3 regions of the Streptomyces sp. NPDC091209 genome follow, and region 3 is predicted to be linked to each of the others. Evidence: riboswitches for the same ligand, from Rfam matches in the RefSeq annotation. Region 3 holds a riboswitch; each other region holds the start of a gene.

The links. Region 3 has a riboswitch for S-adenosylmethionine ahead of ACIQRL_RS24715 (putative leader peptide). Riboswitches for the same ligand answer to the same signal wherever they lie in the genome.
Region 1: it holds a riboswitch for S-adenosylmethionine, as region 3 does, so the genes downstream of both, ACIQRL_RS02135 (aminotransferase class V-fold PLP-dependent enzyme) here and ACIQRL_RS24715 (putative leader peptide) in region 3, are expected to answer to the same signal.
Region 2: it holds a riboswitch for S-adenosylmethionine, as region 3 does, so the genes downstream of both, thrC (threonine synthase) here and ACIQRL_RS24715 (putative leader peptide) in region 3, are expected to answer to the same signal.

Annotation. Positions count from the first base shown of each region.
Region 1 covers NZ_JBIVVR010000001.1:476,205-482,771, forward strand. The annotation lists gene ACIQRL_RS02135 (aminotransferase class V-fold PLP-dependent enzyme) at 1-1,320, opposite strand, end outside; SAM riboswitch class IV at 1,509-1,625, opposite strand; gene trpD (anthranilate phosphoribosyltransferase) at 1,711-2,775, opposite strand; gene ACIQRL_RS02145 (cytochrome bc complex cytochrome b subunit) at 2,944-4,584, opposite strand; gene ACIQRL_RS02150 (Rieske 2Fe-2S domain-containing protein) at 4,581-5,660, opposite strand; gene ACIQRL_RS02155 (c-type cytochrome) at 5,657-6,466, opposite strand; gene ACIQRL_RS02160 (heme-copper oxidase subunit III) at 6,531-6,567, opposite strand, start outside.
Region 2 covers NZ_JBIVVR010000003.1:174,813-181,379, forward strand. The annotation lists gene ACIQRL_RS10975 (ROK family protein) at 1-285, opposite strand, end outside; gene ACIQRL_RS10980 (DUF3263 domain-containing protein) at 518-745, shown strand; gene otsB (trehalose-phosphatase) at 854-1,708, shown strand; gene ACIQRL_RS10990 (trehalose-6-phosphate synthase) at 1,917-3,368, opposite strand; gene ACIQRL_RS10995 (glucosyl-3-phosphoglycerate synthase) at 3,446-4,390, opposite strand; SAM riboswitch class I at 4,596-4,752, shown strand; gene thrC (threonine synthase) at 4,768-6,066, shown strand; gene ACIQRL_RS11005 (MoaD/ThiS family protein) at 6,063-6,338, shown strand.
Region 3 covers NZ_JBIVVR010000008.1:303,030-309,596, forward strand. The annotation lists gene ACIQRL_RS24695 (GNAT family N-acetyltransferase) at 1-434, opposite strand, end outside; gene ACIQRL_RS24700 (transporter substrate-binding domain-containing protein) at 526-1,551, opposite strand; gene ACIQRL_RS24705 (amino acid ABC transporter ATP-binding protein) at 1,693-2,457, opposite strand; gene ACIQRL_RS24710 (amino acid ABC transporter permease) at 2,556-3,560, opposite strand; SAM riboswitch class IV at 4,022-4,168, shown strand; gene ACIQRL_RS24715 (putative leader peptide) at 4,162-4,272, shown strand; gene ACIQRL_RS24720 (glutathione S-transferase family protein) at 4,386-5,183, shown strand; gene ACIQRL_RS24725 (hypothetical protein) at 5,354-5,644, opposite strand; gene ACIQRL_RS24730 (MFS transporter) at 5,807-6,567, shown strand, end outside.

The DNA of each region.
Region 1 (6,567 bases), on a different contig from region 3:
GTCCCTGACGAGCTCGCGCACCGCGCGGACGAACCGCTCGACGTGCTCGTCGGGGGTACCGGCCCCGAAGCTGACGCGGATGGCGTTGAGGGACTTCTCGCCGGGGGCCGCCTCGGGGGCGCCGCACTCCCCCTGGGTCTCCGGGTCGCTGCCGAGCAGCGTGCGGACCAGCGGGTGGGCGCAGAAGAGGCCGTCGCGGACGCCGATGCCGTACTCGGCGGAGAGCGCGGCCGCGAAGTGCGAGCTGTTCCAGCCCTCGACGACGAAGGAGATGACGCCGACCCGCGGGGCGCCGTCACCGAAGAGCGACAGGACCCGGACTTCGGGGACCTCGGCGAGACCCGCGCGGACGGTCCGGATGAGGTGCTGCTCACGGGCGACGAGGTTGTCGAAGCCCGCGTCGGTGAGCGCCTTGCAGGCCGAGGCGATGGAGTAGGCGCCGATGACGTTCGGCGAGCCGGCCTCGTGCCGGGCCGCGCTGTCGTGCCACTCCACGTCCACGCCGCCGTCCGTGCGCCGGGTGACCTTGCGGCTGGCGCCGCCGCCCGCGAGGTACGGCTCGGCCGCGAGCAGCCAGTCGGAGCGGCCCGCGAGGACGCCGGAGCCGAAGGGCGCGTACAGCTTGTGCCCCGAGAAGGCGACCCAGTCGACGTCGAGGTCCTGGACCGACACCGGGTGGTGCGGGGCGAGCTGCGCGGCGTCGAGGACGATACGGGCGCCGTGGGCGTGCGCGGCGGCGGCCAGCTCGCGCACCGGCCACAGTTCCCCGGTGACGTTCGAGGCGCCGGTGACGCAGACCAGGGCCGGTCCGTACGGGTCACGGGCGGCGAGGGCGTGCTCCAGGGTGTCGACGGCCTCGCCGGGGGTGCGCGGGGCGTTCAGGTAGGTCACCCGGGCGTCGCGCCAGGGCAGCAGCGAGGCGTGGTGCTCGGTCTCGAAGACGAAGACCTGGCAGTCGGCCGGGAGCGCGGCGGCGAGCAGGTTGAGCGAGTCGGTGGTGGAGCGGGTGAAGACCACCTGGTCGCCGGCACGGCAGTCGAGGAACTCCTCGACGGTCCTGCGGGCGTTCTCGAAGAGGTCGGTGGAGAGCTGCGAGAGATAGCCGGCGCCCCGGTGGACGCTGCCGTAGTACGGCGCGTACGCGGCCACGTCGTCCCACACCCGCTGCAGGGCGGGCGCGCTGGCGGCGTAGTCGAGGGCCGCGTAGGTGACCTCGCCGCCGGTCACGAGCGGAACAGTGACATCCCGGCCCAGAACGGCCAGAGCCCCCGAAGTGTCAGGGCAAACGGACTGGTCGGCGGCAACGGTGGAGACAGACATGGCGAGCTCCTGTGAGAGGCAGGCGGGATCACCGCGCGAGCCGGCCGCCCGGAGGCAGGGCTCAGCGCAGGAAAGGGTGAAAAGGGTGTGCGGGGGCGGGGCTCTACGCCCTATCGCATTCGCTTGCTCACAGAAGGCTCCCTCGAACGACCAGGACCCCTGGTTGCGTCCGCCCGGAGGGCGGGAGGGGTCCGCGCTTGCCGTAGGCCTCGCTGCCTACGACCTGGTCTTCACCCGGGGCACCCCGCCACGGACGGAGGGTTGCCGGACAGCCGGCCGGGGCCTGATGGCTGTCACTCATGACCTGGTACAGCATCTTGCCAGAGGATCTTCCCCGCGCAAGGCGCAGTCCGGATTCTGGACTGCGCCCTGCCCGGTGGCGCGGGTCGGTCAGGCGTTGCTGGCGGCCACCCAGCGGTCCAGGGTGCGCCTGGCGGCGCCGGAGTCGATCGCCTCGGCCGCCTTCTCCATCCCGGCGCGGAGCTGGTCCGCGAGCGGCGCGCCGGTCGGCGACAGAGCCACCAGGGCCGCCGCCGAGTTCAGCAGGACCGCGTCCCGTACGGGCCCGCGCTCGCCGTCGAGCACGCGCCGGGCGACCTCAGCGTTGTACGAGGCGTCGGCGCCGCGCAGGGCCTCCACCGGGACGATGTCGAGCCCGACGTCCCGCGGGTCGAAGCGCTCCTCGGTGACCGAGCCGTCGCGGACCACCCAGACGTGGGAGCCCGCGGTGGTGGTCAGTTCGTCGAGGCCGTCGTCGCCGCGGAAGACCAGCGAGGAGTTGCCGCGCTCGGCGAACACGCCCGCCACGATCGGCGCCATACGGGGGTCGGCGACGCCGACCGCCTGGGCCTTCACCCGGGCCGGGTTCGTCAGCGGGCCGAGCACGTTGAAGGTCGTGCGGATGCCCAACTGGCCGCGTGCCGCCGCCACATGACGCAGCGCCGGGTGGAACTTCACCGCGAAACAGAAGGTGATGCCGGCTTCCTCGGCCACCTCGGCGACCCGCTTCACCGTCAGCTGGAGATTGACGCCGAGCTTCTCCAGGACGTCCGACGAGCCGGACGCCGAGGACGCGGCCCGGTTGCCGTGCTTGACGACCTTGGCGCCGGTGCCCGCCACGACGATCGAGGACATGGTGGAGATGTTGACGGTCTTCGCGCCGTCGCCGCCCGTTCCGACGATGTCGACGGTGTGTCCGGGCACCTCGATCACATTGGCGTGCTCGTACATCGCCCGGACGAGTCCGGTGATCTCCTGGACGGTCTCGCCCTTGGCCCGCAGGGCCACCACGAACCCGGCGATCTGCGCGTCGGTCGCCTCGCCGCGCATGATGCGGTCCATCGCCCAGGCCGTGTCGTCCGCGCTCTGGTCGCGGCCGTCGAGCAGGCCGTTCAGTACCGCCGGCCAGGAACGGCCCGCCGCGGTGTCGCCTCCAGCGGGGTTCACAGCGCTCATGGTCGCTCCTGGGTTCGTCGGTCACGCGGTCGTCGGTGACGCGGTCGTAGTGACGCGGGGTGGATCACCCCGCACCACGGGGTGAGTCCACCCTATCCAGCCCGGGAGACGGCAAAGAGCCCCGTCCATTGCATGGACGGGGCTCCTGCCGTGGCGAACAGCAGGGGATCAGTGGTGGCCGTGGCCGCTCGTGATCTCCTTGTACTCCTCGACGGTGGGCTTGGGGATCTGGTTGTCCTCCCCGTAGAAGCCCTGGCTCATCTTGGCGCGCAGCTTCTTCGCGCCCGAGACCTTGCGCTCGACACCGTTCTCGTCGACCGTCGGGCCGATCTCGGCCGGCTTGTACTGGTCGTGCGCGGTGAGCGTGTGCAGCGCGTCCTGGCTGAGCGGCTCGTGGACCTCGATGAACTCACCGTGCGGCAGGCGCTTGATGATGCCCGACTCACGGCCGTGCAGCACCTTGTCCCGGTCCCGGCGCTGGAGGCCGAGGCAGATCCGCTTGGTGGCGATGAAGGTGAGCACCGGCACGACGAAGAAGGCGATCCGCACGAACCAGGTGATCGAGTTGATCGCCAGGTGGAAGTGCGTGGCCCAGATGTCGTTGCCGCCGCCGACGAGCAGCACGAAGTACCAGCTGATCCAGGCGGCGCCGAACGCGGTCCGGGTCGGGACGTTGCGCGGGCGGTCCAGGATGTGGTGCTCGCGCTTGTCGCCGGTGACCCAGGACTCGATGAACGGGTAGACCGCGATCGCGACCAGGACCAGCGGGAAGATCACCAGCGGGATGAACACGCCCAGGACGAGCGTGTGGCCCCAGAGGTTGATCTCCCAGCCCGGCATGACACGGATCAGGCCTTCGGAGAAGCCCATGTACCAGTCGGGCTGGGCGCCCGTGGACACCATGTCCGGACGGTACGGACCCATCGACCAGATCGGGTTGATCGAGGCGATCGCCGCGATGGCCGCGATGACACCGAAGACCAGGAAGAAGAAGCCTCCGGCCTTGGCCATGTAGACCGGCAGCAGCGGCATGCCGACGACGTTGTTGTTCGTCTTGCCGGGACCCGCGAACTGGGTGTGCTTGTGGTAGAAGACCAGGATCAGGTGGCCCACCACGAGGCCGAGCATGATGCCCGGCAGCAGCAGCACGTGCACCGAGTAGAAGCGGGCCACGAAGTCGCCGCCCGGGAACTGACCGCCGAACAGGAAGAACGACAGGTACGTGCCCACGATCGGCACGGACAGGACCGCGCCTTCCATGAAGCGGACACCGGTGCCGGAGAGCAGGTCGTCCGGGAGCGAGTAACCGGTGAAGCCGGTGAACATGCCGAGGACGAACAGCAGGAATCCGAAGACCCAGTTGACCTCGCGGGGCTTGCGGAACGCACCCGTGAAGAACACGCGCATCATGTGCACGAACATGCCGGCGAGGAAGATCAGCGCCGCCCAGTGGTGGATCTGCCGGATCAGCAGACCACCGCGCACATCGAAGGAGATGTGCATGGTCGAGTTGAACGCCTCGGACATCAGCTGGCCCTGCAGCGGGATGTAGCTGCCGTGGTACTCCACCTCGTTCATCGACGGGTGGAAGAACAGCGTCAGGTACACACCCGTGAGGATGATGATGATGAAGCTGTAGAGGCAGATCTCACCCAGCATGAACGACCAGTGGTCGGGGAAGATCTTGCGCATGTTGGACTTGGCCAGGGAGTAGATCCCCAGACGGCCGTCGGCCCAGTCGGCGACCCGCTCACCGGCGGGCGCCTTCTCGCGCGAGGAGCGCGAGTCGGGGGTGGTGGTAGTGCTCATCCGCGCTCCCAGAATGCAGGACCGACGGGCTGCGTGAAGTCGCTGAGCGCCTCGAGGTAGCCCTCAGCGTTCACGCCGATCTGCAGCTGCGGCAGGGCGTGACCCGCCGGGCCGAAGATGACCCGGGCGCCGTCGGAGAGGTCGAAGGTGGACTGGTGGCAAGGGCACAGCGCGTGGTGCGTCTGCTGCTCGTACAGGGAGATCGGGCAGCCGACGTGGGTGCAGATCTTCGAGAAAGCCACGATGCCGTCGTAGGACCACTCGACTTCCTGCTTGTCCTTGATGTTGTCCGGCTGGAGCCGGATGACCATCAGGGCAGCCTTGGCGATCTCCGTCTGGAAGTCCTCGTCACTCGTCTCCAGGCCCTCGGGCTTGGCGAAGGTGAGCGAACCGACGGCCACGTCCGAGGGACGCAGCGGCTCGTTCGTGTTCATGTTGACGAGGAGCTTGCCCTTGGACCACAGCGTGTGGCGCAGCTTCGTGCCGGGCAGCGGGCCGAGGTCGCGCAGCAGCATGACGCCGGAGAGCGGGAACAGGGCCAGCGCGCCGAACATCGTGTTGCGGATCAGCTTGCGGCGGCCGAGCGCGGACTCCTTGGCACCCTGCTTGAAGTCGGCCAGGACCTTGGCCTTGACCTCGGGCTCCGCCTCGATCGCGTGACGCTCGTCGGCGATCTCCACGTCGGACATCAGGGTGCGGGCCCAGTGGACCGCGCCCGCGCCGATCGCGAAGAGCGCCACACCGAGCGACATGCCCAGCGCGAAGTTCAGCGCGCTGATGTGCCCGAGCGGGAAGACGAAGATCGACTTGTCGTTCGGGATCGCCACGTACGAGGCGATGAAGCCGACGGTGGCCACCATCGACAGCACGAAGAGCATGGCGACAAGTCGCTCGGACCGCCTGGCGGCCCGCTCGTCGATGTCCTGGATGCGGTGCTCGTGGGGCGGCAGCCCCGGGTCCGCGAACGGGTTCTGCTCGTCCGCGACGGCTACCGCGCCATGACCACCGTGCTCGGTGTGGTCGTCGGAGGCCCGCTCTGCGGGCACGTTCTCTTCTGGAATGTCTTGGCTACTCATGACTTCTTGGCCTTTGCGGTCCGAGCGGCGACCCAGACGGCGACGGCGACCAGGGTTCCGAGACCGAAGACCCAGCCGAACAGGCCCTCGCTGACCGGCCCGAGGCCGCCCAGCTCAAGTCCGCCCGGGCTCACGGTGTCGTCACCGTTGACCGCGTCGAGGTACGCGATGATGTCCTGCTTGTTCTTCTCCGTCAGCGTGGTGTCGGGGAAGGACGGCATGTTCTGCGGGCCCGTCTGCATGGCCTCGTAGATGTGCTTGGGGTCGACACCCTCCAGGCTCGGCGCGAACTTGCCGTACGTCAGCGCGCCGCCCTTGCCGGTGAAGTTGTGGCACTGGGCGCAGTTGGTGCGGAACAGTTCACCGCCGTTGGCGATGTCCGCGCCCTCGGGACTGACCTGGTTCTTGGTCGGAATCGAGGGGCCGGCGCCGAGCGTGGCGATGTAGGCCGCGAGCTGGTCGATCTCGGCCTGCGTGTAGATGACCTTCTTGCGCGGGATCTGAGCGCCCGGCTGCTGGGCCGGCATACGGCCGGTGCCGACCTGGAAGTCGACCGCCGCGGCGCCCACACCCACCAGACTCGGCCCGTCGGAGCTGCCCTGACCGCCGGATCCGTGGCAGCTTGCGCAGCCCACGGAGTACAGCTTCTTGCCCTCGGTGATACCGAGGGACTGGGCGGTTTCATCGGCCTGCGCCTTGCTCGCGGGTGCGAACGCGGCGTACAGCCCCCCGGTGGCCGCCAGCGCGAGGAGTAGGACGACGACCGCCGCCAGCGGATGGCGTCGTCGTGCGGAGAGCTTTTTCACGGATTACCCCGGTGTCAGGATCTTCTGCGTCGGTGCTTCTGGATGTTTCGGGCGGTGCGCCCGATTACTTGATCAGGTAGATCGTGGCGAAAAGGCCGATC
Region 2 (6,567 bases), on a different contig from region 3:
GTCGACGATGCCGGGGACGGCGACTCCGGCGGCCAGGGCGCTCTCGCCGAGGTGCTCCTCGCCGTAGGCGCGCAGCTCGGCGGCGAAGTCGAGGATCTCCTCGACGACGGCGTCGGGCCCGCGCTCGCGGCCGGTCGCCCGGCGGGCCTGGTACAGCAGCGCGGGGTGCCCGGGGGTCCGCGGCGGCGGCACGTCGGGGCGGCCCGGGGAAGGCTCGGTGTCCACCCCGACGAGGGCGGCCTTCATCCCGGTGCCGCCCACATCGAGGGCGATGACATGTCTCACGGGGGACAGTGTCGCCCTTTACCCCTAGAGAGGTCTAGTCCACTCGCGTGGTGCAGGCCTTATGTCCGCATTCCGAGGCGCATGCGACAACGGATGCGACAACGGATGCGACAACGGATGCGACAACGGATGCGACAACGGCTGCGGCAACGGCTGCGGCAGACGCAGGCCCGGTCCCTGTTCCGGTGCCCGTCCCCGGCGCCTGTCGGTGCCGGGGACTACCGTGCTGTCCATGGAAGAGCTGCCCGCGCGCGAACGGAGCATTCTCGCCCTGGAGCGCCGCGGCTTCTCCGGCCCCGGTGCCAAGGAGCGCGCCATACGCGAGAAGCTGGGCCTCGCCCCGGTCCGCTACTACCAGCTTCTCAACGCGCTGCTGAACGACCCGAGGGCCCTCGCGCACGATCCCGTCACGGTGAACAGGCTCCGCCGGGTACGGGAGGCCCGCCGGGACGAGCGGTGAGGGCCGGCGGCGGGACCGGGCGGCGGGACCGAGGCATTCCGGCCGAAAGGACCCCCGCTCGGCCATGAGTCAGAGGTGCGTCCGCCGCCACCCGGATAGGGTCGCCCCATGGGCAGCCACCCCGAATCCAAGGACTCCTTGCCGGCCCCGGTGACCCCCGCCGGGCGCGACGCTCTGGAAGCGATCCTCACGCGCCCCGCCCGGACGGTCGTCGCACTCGACTTCGACGGAACCCTCGCCCCCATCGTCCCCGACCCCGACCGGGCCCGCGCGCACCCCGACGCGGTCCCCGCCCTCGCGGCGCTCGCCCCCAAGGTCGCCTCCGTCGCCGTGGTCACCGGCCGCCCGGCCGGTGTGGCCGTGCGCCACGGCGGCTTCGCGGGCGTCCCCGGCCTTGAGCACCTCGTCGTCCTCGGCCACTACGGCGCCGAGCGCTGGGACGCGGTGAGCGGCACGGTCACCGCCCCCGCCCCGCACCCCGGTGTGGCCGCCGTCCGCGCCGAACTGCCGGGGTTCCTCGACCGGATCGGCGCCTGGCAGGGCACCTGGATCGAGGAGAAGGGCCGCGCCGTCGCCGTGCACACGCGCCGCGCCGAGGACCCCCAGGCCGCCTTCGAGGCGCTCCGGGAGCCGCTGGCCGAACTGGCCACTCGGCACGGCCTGATCGTCGAGCCCGGCCGCATGGTCCTGGAGCTGCGCCCGCCCGGCATGGACAAGGGCGTCGCCCTCATGGAGTACGTCCGGGAGATCGGCGCCGAGGCCGTCCTGTACGCCGGTGACGACCTGGGCGACCTGCCCGCCTTCGCCGCCGTCGACAAGCTCCGCTCCGACGGGGTCCCCGGACTCCTGGTGTGCAGCGGCAGTTCCGAGGTCGGCGAACTCGCCGAACGGGCCGACCTGGTGGTGGACGGCCCCGCCGGAGTCGTCCACCTGCTCGCCGCTCTCGCGGCCCACCTCACCTGACCCGGCCGCTCGCCGCCTGAGCGGGCGGGTGGGCCGCAAGCTGGTTTCGCCCCTCCGCCCCTCCGCCCCTCCGCCCCTACCCGTCCCGCCCCTGGGGGCTCCGCCCCCGGACCCCCGCTCCTCAAACGCCGGAGGGGCTGAGATTTCCCCGGCCGGGGCTGAAAATCGCAGCCGCAGCCGGGATCCAGCCGGAGGGGCTGGACCGTGCTCAGGTCTCCAGTGCCTGGAGCTGGTCCAGGAACCACTGGGCCGGCGGCAGGGCGGTGGCCGCGGCGGCCAGCCGCTTGGTGCGCTCGGCCCGCTCGCCCGGCTGCATGCCGAGCGCCTCGTGCAGCGCCCGCGCCGTACCGATCACGTCGTACGGGTTCACCGGGATCGCGTCCTCGCCCAGCTCCTCGTACGCCCCGGCCTCCCGCGAGAGCACCAGCACACAGCCCTCGTCGGAGACGACCGGGACCTCCTTGGCGACGAGGTTCATGCCGTCCCTGATGGGGTTGACGAGGGCGACGTCGGCCAGTCGGTACGCGGCGAGCGAGCGCGCGAAGTCGTCCTTCACGTGCAGCACCACCGGGGTCCAACCCGGCGTCCCGTACCGGGAGTTGATCTCGTCGGCGACCCGCTGCACCTCGGCCGTGTAGTCCCGGTACACGGCCAGGTCCTGCCGCGAGGGATAGGCGAACGCCACATGGACGACCCGCTCGCGCCACTCCGGGTGCTCGTCGAGGAGCTGCCGGTACGCCAGCATCCCCCGCACGATGTTCTTGGACAGTTCGGTCCGGTCGACGCGTACGACGGTCCTGCGGCCCTCGCCGATCTCCTCGCGCAGCGCGGCCATCCGCTCCTCGACGTCCGCCCGGTGCGAGCGCTCGCGCAGGAACTCGGCGTCCGCGCCGAGGCCGTGCACACCGACGCGGGTCCGGCGGGGCGGGCCGCCGTCCAGGTGCTCGACCGCGGGCGCGGCGTCCGAGGGCGGGGTCACGCGGTAGCGCTCGGGGTCGACCTCGCCCGCGCAGCGCATGAAGGCCGCCGCCCACCGCCAGGTCAGGAACGCCACCCGGTCGGCGCCGAGCATGCCGTCCAGCAGCTCCGCGCGGATGTCGTCGGGGAGCATCCGGAAGTAGTCCTCGGGTGCCCACGGGGTGTGGGAGAAGTGGCCGATGCGCAGGTCGGGGCGCAGCTCGCGGAGCATCCCCGGCACCAGGCACAGGTGGTAGTCCTGGACCAGCACGGAGGCGCCGTCGGCGGCCTCCTCGGCCAGCGCCTCGGCGAAGGCGCGGTTGTAGGTCCGGTACGACGCCCACTGGCGCCGGAACTCCGCGTCGAAGACCGGCTCCAGCGGGGTCTGGTACAGCATGTGGTGGACGAACCACAGCACGGAGTTGGCGATGCCGTTGTACGCGTCGGCGTGCACCTCGGCGTCGATGGCGAGCATCCGCACGCCGTCCTCGCCGACTCCGCGCCGTACGGCCTCCCGGTCGCCGTCGCCGAGGGCGGAACACACCCATAGGGCGCCCGCGTCCGGCCCGATCGCCGAGAGTCCCGAGACGAGACCACCGCCGCCGCGCCGGGCGTGCAGCGAGTCGTCCTCCCGTACCTCGTAGGTGATCGGGCCGCGGTTGGACGCGACCAGAATCCGGTGGGCACCGTGCGTTGAAGCCATGCCTCGAAACCTAGCCCCGTGTCGAAACGCTCAAACGTTCACTTCGGCCGTATGCGGCCGCGGTCGGTCGGTCCTGCCTACGCGGCCTTGCGCCGCTGGTACTCGGAGATTTCGGTCATCGGTGGCCTTTCCTCCGTGTCGACCGAGTACGTGCGCGGCTGGAAACCGTCCCGGCCGCGCTCGAACTGGGTGAGGGCGGGTCGGATCAGATGGCCGCGCGCCAGCCGGAGCTGGGCGGTGCGGTAGATCGCGGCGGCCATTCGGCCGAGCGCCTGGCCGTCCTGGTGGCGGTGCTTGCGCACCCCGACGTCGACCTGGGCGAGCGCGTCCAGGCCCACCAGGTGCAGGGCGTCGACGAGCATGCCCAGTTCCACGCCGTAGCCGACGGGGAACGGGAGCTGTTCGAGCAGTGAGCGGCGGGCCGCGTACTCGCCGCCGAGCGGCTGGACGAAGCCCGCGAGCTGCGGCCAGTGCATGTTCAGCAGAGGGCGGGCCATCAGCTCGGTGACCCGGCCGCCCTGGCCGGTGGCGCCGCCCAGCGGACGGTCGTACATGGCCTTGACCAGATCGACGCCGGGATCGGTGAGCAGCGGGCCCACGATGCCGGAGACGAAGTCGGACGAGAACTCCTTGAGGTCCGCGTCGATGAAACAGACGATGTCCCCGCTCGTCACGAGCAGCGACCTCCACAGCACCTCGCCCTTGCCGGGCACGGCCGGGATCCGCGGGAGGATGTCGTCGCGGTGCACGACGCGCGCGCCCGCGGCGGCGGCGACCGCGGAGGTGCGGTCCGTCGAGCCCGAGTCGACGACGACGATCTCGTCGACGAGGGGCACCTGCTGCATCAGGTCGTGGCGGATGATCGCGACGATCTCGCCGACCGTCTCCTCCTCGTTGAGCGCGGGCAGCACGACACTGACCGTCGACCCGGTGATGCGTTTGGCGGCCATGAGCCGGTGGAGGGGGCGGTCGGTCACGGACCAGGAGCGTGTGCTCAGCCAGCTTTCGACTTCTTTCAGCACGGTCTGCGGCTCCTCACTGTCTGATCACACGCTCTCATCGGCGTGCCCGCTGCGGCCAGCGGCAGATCGATTGCCGTCGTCTCGCGGTTCGGACGACTATCTCAACTGTCCTGGCCTTCGGTTACAGTCTTGAACAACGCGGATGACCATCGCATGTCCTGGATCATCGGCATGTATCGCGTTCAACAGTTCAACAATCAAATACCGCTCATCCAGAGGGGCAGAGGGATACGGCCCGATGAAGCCCCGGCAACCCTCCAGCCGGTCTCGTACCGATCGATGTCGATCGCGTCGCGAGGCTCCCGGCTCGGGAAGGTGCCAAATCCGTCTCACGGCGAAGTGCGTCGTGAGGAAGATGAGGAAAGGGCCTCGCCTCCATGGCTGCGCAGACAGATGCAAGTACCACGAACTCCGCCGAAGCGGTGGACCTCGGCCCGGCCGCGGCGCTTTCCTGCCGCGAGTGCGGACACCGCGTCCCGCTCGGCCCGGTCTTCGCCTGCGAGGAGTGTTTCGGCCCGCTGGAGATCGCCTACGACTTCTCGGCCTACGAAACCGAAGAGCTCCGCAAGCGCATCGAAGCGGGACCCGCGAACATCTGGCGCTACGCGCCCCTCCTGCCCGTCCCCGCGGACGTGGCCGACAAGCCGAACATCAACCCCGGCTGGACCAAGCTCGTCCAGGCCGACAACCTGGCCCGCGAGCTGGGTGTCGACACCGGAAAGCTGTTCGTCAAGGACGATTCCGGCAACCCGACGCACTCCTTCAAGGACCGCGTCGTCGCCCAGGCCATCGAAGCGGCCCGCGCCTTCGGCTTCACCACCCTCTCCTGCTCCTCCACCGGCAACCTCGCCGGCGCCGTGGGCGCCGCGGCGGCCCGCGCCGGCTTCCGCTCCTGCGTGTTCATCCCGCACGACCTGGAGCAGGGCAAGGTCGTCATGGCCGCGGTCTACGGCGGCGAGCTGGTCGGCATCCAGGGCAACTACGACGACGTGAACCGCTTCTGCTCCGAGCTGATCGGCGACCCGGCCGGCGAGGGCTGGGGCTTCGTCAACGTCAACCTGCGGCCGTACTACGCCGAGGGCTCCAAGACGCTGGCCTACGAGATCTGCGAGCAGCTCGGCTGGAAGCTCCCCGACCAGCTCGTCGTGCCGATCGCCTCCGGCTCCCAGCTCACGAAGGTCGACAAGGGCCTCCAGGAGCTCATCAAGCTCGGGCTCGTCGAGGACAAGCCCTACAAGATCTTCGGCGCCCAGGCCGAGGGCTGCTCCCCGGTGTCCGTCGCCTACAAGGCAGGACACGACGTCGTACGGCCGCAGAAGCCGGACACCATCGCCAAGTCGCTTGCCATCGGCAACCCCGCGGACGGGCCGTACGTGCTCGACATCGCGCGGCGCACCGGCGGTGCGGTGGAGGACGTGAACGACGAGCAGATCGTCGACGCGATCAAGCTGCTCGCGCGCACCGAGGGCATCTTCGCGGAGACGGCCGGCGGGGTGACCGTGGGCGTCACGCGCAAGCTGATCGAGAACGGTCTCCTGGACCCGACCCTGACCACTGTCGTGCTGAACACCGGCGACGGCCTCAAGACCCTGGACGCGGTGGCCTCGGACACCGGGCTGACCGCGACCATCCGCCCGAACCTCGACTCCTTCCGAGAGGCTGGCCTCGCATCATGAGCGTCAACGTCCGCATCCCCACCATCCTGCGCACCTACACCGGTGGCGCCGCCGAGGTGACGGCCGAGGGCACGACCCTCGCCGAGGTCATCGGTGACCTGGAGAAGAACCACACGGGCATCGCCGCGCGCGTCCTGGACGACCAGGGCAAGCTGCGCCGCTTCGTCAACGTGTACGTCAACGACGACGACGTGCGGTTCGAGCAGGGTCTGGAGACGGCGACCCCGGACGGTGTGGGCGTCTCGATCATTCCGGCCGTCGCCGGGGGCTGATCGTTACCCTCGGTAATGCCGAACACGCAGAGTTCATCGAATTGCCCCCTCCGTGAGAGAAACGGAGGGGGCAATTCTGTATGGTTGAGGGCGCTACAGTTGGGGAAGCGACTTCGCTTTCGATGTTGGTTCCATGCCGGACGCATATGAGTACCCGTTCGGCGGCCGACAAGAAGTAGCCAAACTGCCTCCCCTTTATGGGTTGTTTATGGCATTTACGGGGCCCGAA
Region 3 (6,567 bases):
TACGTGCCGAGTTCGACGGTACGGGGCAGGAAGGGGCCCGGCCGGGTCAGGGCGATCAGGTCGAGGATCTCGGGCACGTCGGCGAGGCCGAGTCGTACCGCTTCGGGCGCGGGCTCGGAGTGCAGCGCGGTGGCGATCAACTGGACCCCGTCGCCGCCCTGTTCGATCGTCCAGCTCTCGGGCACGGTCTGGACGGCGGTGACCGGGGTGACCGCGCCCGGACCGACGAGTGCGGCCAGGTCGTCCCACGAACGGGGGTCGGTAGGGTCGGCCAGGGCGGCGAACGGGGACACGTCCGTGGGGTAGCGGGCGGCCCGGCCGACGCGCTCGGCGAGGTGGGCGTGCGGACCGGTCAGCGCGGCCCACGCCGCGTTGTCGAGGATGTGCGGTGCGGCCGGGCTCGGGGAGAGGGCGGGGTGGACGGTGGTGGACATGGCGGTGCGGGTTCTCCGTATCTGGAACGCGGCCGGACGCGCCCCGGGACTCCGCCGCGGCGCCGCGGAGTCCCTTGGGGTGGGCGCTGGTTCAGGAGTTGTCGAGCGGCAGGCCGGGCGGGTTGACCTGGGAGGTGTCGACGGCCTCGTTGGAGAGGTTCCAGGCGGCCAGCCACTTGGCGTACTGGCCGTTCTTGATCAGGTAGTTGATCGCGTCGGCGACCGGCTTGGCGAGCCCGCTGTCCTTCTTCGCGGTGGCCGCGATCAGGCCCTGGAGCGTCTCGCCCGCGCCGGAGAACTGGCCCGCGTTGCGCGTCGGGTTGGGGGTCTTGGCGTTCTGGGTGACGTGGTAGGCGATGGCGGGGTTGGGGCCGAAGGAGGCGTCGATCTTCCCGCTGGACAGGGCAAGGGCCGTGGCGTTGTTGTCCTGGTAGTACTTGACGGTGAGCTTCTTGCCCGCCTTGGCCAGCTTCGCCTTCCACTCCAGAAGGATCTTCTCCTGGTTGGTGCCTGCACCCACCGCGACGGTCTTGCCGGCCAGGGTCCGGTAGTCGCCGTCGAAACTCCACGTGTTCTTCTTCAGGACCTCGAAGGCGAGGTTGTCCTTCCGGTACGAGGCGAACTCGTACTTCGTTTTGCGCTCCTCGGTGTCGGTGACATTGGAGAAGGCGACGTCGACCTTGCCGCTGTCGACGCCCACGAACAGGTTCTCCCAGGTCGAGTTCTTCACCTCCGGCTTCAGCCCGAGGACGGCGGCGACCAGTTTGCCGAGGTCGGGTTCGGTACCCGTGATCGTCTTCTGGTCGGCTCCCACATAGTTCAACGGCGCCGATCCGGCTGGCAGGGCGCCGATGCCCACCACCAACGTGCCCTTCTTGGCCACGGACTTGGGCAGCTCGGCACTGATCGACTTCACCTCGGACACCTTCAACTCGGTCTCCTTGGCGGCGCCGTTGGAGAGTGCGCCGATGGTGACGGTTCCGGCGGAGTCGCTCCGCGTCCGGGTGGCCGCGTCGCTGTCTCCCCCGCACGCGGCGAGCCCGGCGGCGAGGGAGGCGACGGCCGCGGTGGCGGTGACGCCGCGAAGGATTCTGCTGTTCAGGGGGAGGGTGCGCATGGCTGTCCTTGTCGGGTGTGTGCGGTGAGGGTGTGGGGGCGCGGTCCCGGCGGGCCGCGAGATCGGGTGGACGGGCGTGACGGCGTACGGCGACCGGTGCTTCGCTGTTCGCCGGCGGGCTGTGGGCCAGAGGGCCTTGCTTCAGAGGACCTTGCTCAGGAAGTCCCTGGTCCGCTCCTGCTGTGGGTGGTCCAACACCTCTGCGGGCGAACCCTGTTCGACGATTCGGCCACCGTCCATGAAGACGACCCGGTCGGCGATCTCGCGGGCGAAGCCGATCTCGTGGGTGACGATGACGAGGGTGGTGCCGCTTCTGGCCAGATCCTTGATGACGGCGAGCACCTCACCGACCAGTTCGGGGTCGAGCGCCGAGGTCGGCTCGTCGAAGAGGATGACCCCGGGCCTCAGGGCGAGGGCGCGGGCGATGGCCACCCGCTGCTGCTGTCCGCCCGACAACTGCCTTGGATAGGCACTTGACTTGTCCGCCAGTCCCACCCGGGCGAGCAGATCACGGGCCAGCTGCTGGGCCTCGGGCCTGGACAGTTTCCCGGTCGCCACCGGAGCCGCGGCCACGTTGTCCAGCACGGTCAGGTGCGGGAAGAGATTGAAGTTCTGGAAGACGAACCCGATGCGGCTGCGCTGGTCCAGGATGACGCGCTCGCTCAGTTCCTTCAGGCGCTCGCCGTGCCTGCGGACGCCGATGAGCTCGCCGTTCAGGCTGACGTGGCCGATCTCGGGCTTCTCCAGGTGGTTGATGACCCGCAGGAGCGTGGACTTGCCGGAGCCGGAGGGTCCGAGGACGACCGTGACCTCTCCGGGCCGGACGGTCAACTCCACCCCGCTCAGGACCTGGTGGGAGCCGTACCACTTGTGCACGTCGTGCACCTCGACCGCGGCCGGCTGGATCCCGAGCGCTTCGATGGCCTCGGCCGCCGGAGCCGTCCCCGCCTCCTGGTCCGCCTGATCCGTCCTGTCCTTCACCGTCGTCTGACGCGCTTCGCCGGTCATATCGCCGTCTCCCTCCGGACCCGGGCACGCACGTCGCGCAGACCGTTCCGTACCTTCTGCAACGGGGTCGGCGGCAGGGTGCGCAGCGCGCCCCGCGAGTAGTACCGCTCGACGTAGAACTGGATGACGGACACGACGCTGGTGAGGATCAGATACCAGGCGGTGGCCACGAGGAGCAGCGGCACGATGTCGCCGGGGTACGTGCTGCCCATGCTCTGCACGGAGCCGAACAGGTCCAGCAGGGACACGTAGAAGACCAGTGAGGTGCCCTTGATCAGGCCGATCAGCTGGTTCACGTAGTTGGGGGTGATGGACCGCAGCGCCTGCGGGAAGACGATCTTGGCGAACTGGTACCGCTTCGGCAGGCCGAGCGCGGAGGCCGCTTCGTGCTGCCCCTGGTCGACGGAGAGGAGGCCACCGCGCACCACTTCGGAGGCGTACGCCGCTTCGTTCAGGCTGAGTCCGACGACGGCGACGGCCATGTCGGTGGCCAGATGGGACTCGTCGAAGGTGAAGAAGGCCGGCCCGAACGGAACGCCTACGCTCAACGTCCGGTACAGGGCACTGAAGTTGTACAGGAACAGCAGGACCACGATGAGGGGTACCGACCGGAACAGCCAGGTGTAGACCCAGCTCACCGCGCGGAGCACCGGACTCGGGGAGAGCCTGGCCAGCGCGAGCAGGATGCCGCCCAGCAGGCCCAACACCGCGCTGTAGGCCGCGACTTCGAGGGTGATGAGCAGTCCGTCGAGGATGGTCGGCCGCAGGAACCAGTACTGGAAGCGGTCCCACTGGTAGAAGGGGTTGGTGACCAGGCCGTGGGTGATCTGGGCGACCAGCACGAGCACGACGGCCGTGATGATCCAGCGGCCGGGACGCCGCAGCGGAAGGACCCGCTGGGCCGCGAGGGGCTTGGGCGCGGTGGGGACGTGGGGACGGGGGATCGCCTCGGCGGGCGGCGCTGATCCAGGGGACACAGCTATGCCCGGAGATTCACTCATGGAGAGCTCCAGCGGATTCGGACACCCCGGACCACGGCGAGCGGCAGCACGGCGCGGAGCCGGAACGGCTCGGCGCGAAAGACGCATGGGTGCACGTGGAACGGAGGCTGGACGGAGAAGAGACACACCGCGACAGCGGTGGTCGTCAGAGATTCGGAAGAAGAGCCGTCAGCCCTGGCAGTGGGAGCGACATGTGCCCGTACACAGCGCGCTGTTGACACGCAGCAGGTCCACGGAGCGGTCGGCGCAGAGCACATCGCGGCCGGGGCGCCGCCATGCGGCCGTCCCGTCAGCTGCGTGCATCGCCGTCACCATTTCTCTTCTCCGGCCCTGAGGCATCCCGTTGTCCGCCGCACGTTAGGCCCGCCCCGAAAAGAATGTCAATGCGGGTGACCACCAGGTGAGACCGCGTGGTCCGCCTTCTTGACGGCGCAACAGGTCGCACCGAGACTGGCGTGGACGGTCACGATTGTCAGCGCCCACGGCGCGGGTTCGCCCCCGCTCCTGTGGTCATCGGCCCCGGCCCGCTGACAGGCAACCCTTCCACCGCGACGGGGTGCCCCGGGTGACGACCGGGTCCCGCCGGTGCGGTGGGACAAGCGTGGTCTCGCGTCTCGCGAGCCCTGGAGCGGGGACCGGTGGGGAATTGCCCAGGAACGGTTTGACGAGGCGCCTGCACATCGATCTGTTGCGTGTCTCCAGCGCTTACTGATCCGTGACCGGTCCGTTCGATCCGGACCGGTGCGAACAAGCGCAGTCAATCCGCATTTCGGCCGCTGGTGCCCACAAGGCGGCGGTGGCTTCCTCGTTCCCCAAGGGAGAGTCATGCCCGAGACAGCTTCGCGCCCTTCCGGTTCAGCCAACTCGCGTCCCTGTGACCAGGTTTCGTTCCCCTCGGGCCTTCGCCCCGGCCTGAAGGCGGCGGCGACACCGTCCGAGCTCCCGCACAGCGTCCACAGCCGTATCGGCGTGGGCCTGGCCGGCGGCTTCTACCCGGCGCCGCACCGCTACGAGTTGTATCTGTCGGGGAGTTGTCCCCTCTCACTGCGCATCGCGATCACCCTCGACCTGCTCGGCCTGACGGACTCGGTCGCCACCACGATCCTGGCACACCCCGCCGGGACACCCGACGCCTTCGCCTCACTGCGCCGCGCCTACGAAGCCACCGAGCACCACTACGACGGACCGCTGACGGCACCCGCGCTGTGCGACCGCTGGAGCGGACGCATCGTCAGCAACCACACGCCCGACATCCTCCGCGATCTCGCCGGGCTGCTCTCCGGCCACACCACGGGCCGCCCTTCCACGCTGTGCCCGCCGGCCCTCACCGCTGACATCGAGGCCCTGCGCGACCTGCTGGACCGCGACGTCACCCCGTCCGCCCAGCCCTCGGACCTGTCGGCGGCCCTGGAGCTGCTGGACTGCCAACTCGCCACGCGGCCATACGTGTTGGGCGACGACCTGACGGCGGCGGACGTGGACGTGTGGGTGGCGCTCACCCAGCCGGGCCCAGCCGACATCCTTCGCCCGCATCCCCGGCTCCGGGACTACGTACGCCGTCTGGGCGACCACCCCGCCTTCCGGGGCGGGATCGACACGGCGCCCGTGGCGGCCGACGCCTGACCCCCGGCGGAATCGAGGGGAGGTCCCACTCGGCCCATCAGCCCGACCGGGTGTGCGGTCGTCGAAACGGTCAGCCGACATGTCGACGGCCGTCCTCCGGACGGTGGGGTGGGGTTCTCTCGTGGCGGGCCGAGCGGAGAACCGGACGCCGGGCCCGGCGTCCGGACCGTTCACTCGCGCGGAACCAGGACGATGCTCACGCCCTCCAGGGTCGAGGTCCACTGCCGGCCCTGGTCAAGGACCTCGCGCCCGGAGCCCAGGATCCGGTCCTGGATGATCAGCGCCGACGCGCGGAGCTCCTCCCACGGCTCCGGCACGTCGAAGGCGCGCCGGGACCGCTCGACGGAACCGACCAGAGCACGGCAGGCCGCTTCCACGTCGGCGACGTTCTGGCCGGCCGATCCGACGCCTTCGATCGACCACGTCATCCACAGGCGCCCCATGACCACACTCTGTCCCATCCCCTGATCCCCTGCATGCCCGCCGCGGAGAACGGCGGGCACGTGCCGGGACGTTCCGCCGGTCCGCCCCCGTCCACGTGCGGTCCGTGGACGTTCGGCGCACTCTATGAGCGTAGGAGCGCGGAACGCACCCCACACGTCCGGCGGCCAGAAGGAATGACGATGGCTGAATCAGGCCCGTCGAGACGGCCGTCGGTGGCACAGCGCCGGGTGCTCGCCCCACTCGCCCTCGCCCAGTTCATCTGCAGCTTCGCCGGCTCCAACATGAACGTGATGATCAACGACATCAGCGAGGACCTCGACACCACCGTTCAGGGCGTGCAGATCGCGATCACGCTCTTCCTGCTCGTCATGGCCGCGCTGATGATTCCCGGCGGCAAGCTGACGGACCGCTACGGCCGGAAACGCTGCTTCCTGGCCGGGCTCTCGGTGTACGGAGTGGGCGCCCTGCTGAGTGCCGCCGCCCCCGGTCTGGGCGTCCTCATCCTCGGCAACTCGATCCTCGAAGGCGTCGGAACCGCTCTTCTCATCCCGCCCGTCTACATCCTCACGACGCTCCTCTTCCAGGACATGACCTCCCGCGCCCGGGCCTTCGGCGTCGTCATGGCGCTGGGCGGCATCGGCGCGGCGGCGGGTCCCCTCATCGGCGGGCTCATCACCTCGTGGATCAGCTGGCGGGCGGCGTTCGTGTTCCAGGCCCTGGTCATCGCGCTGATCATCGTGCTGAGCCGGCACATCGAGGACCCGCTCCCGCCGGATCCGACACGCGAATTCGACACCGTCGGAGCCGTCCTCTCGGCCACCGGCCTCGTCCTCGTCGTCATGGGCATCCTGGCCGCCGACAACAACGTCTGGCTGATGACGGGCCTGCTCGTCCTGGGTGCGCTGACGCTGCTGTGGTTCTTCCGCTCCGTGCGGGCCCG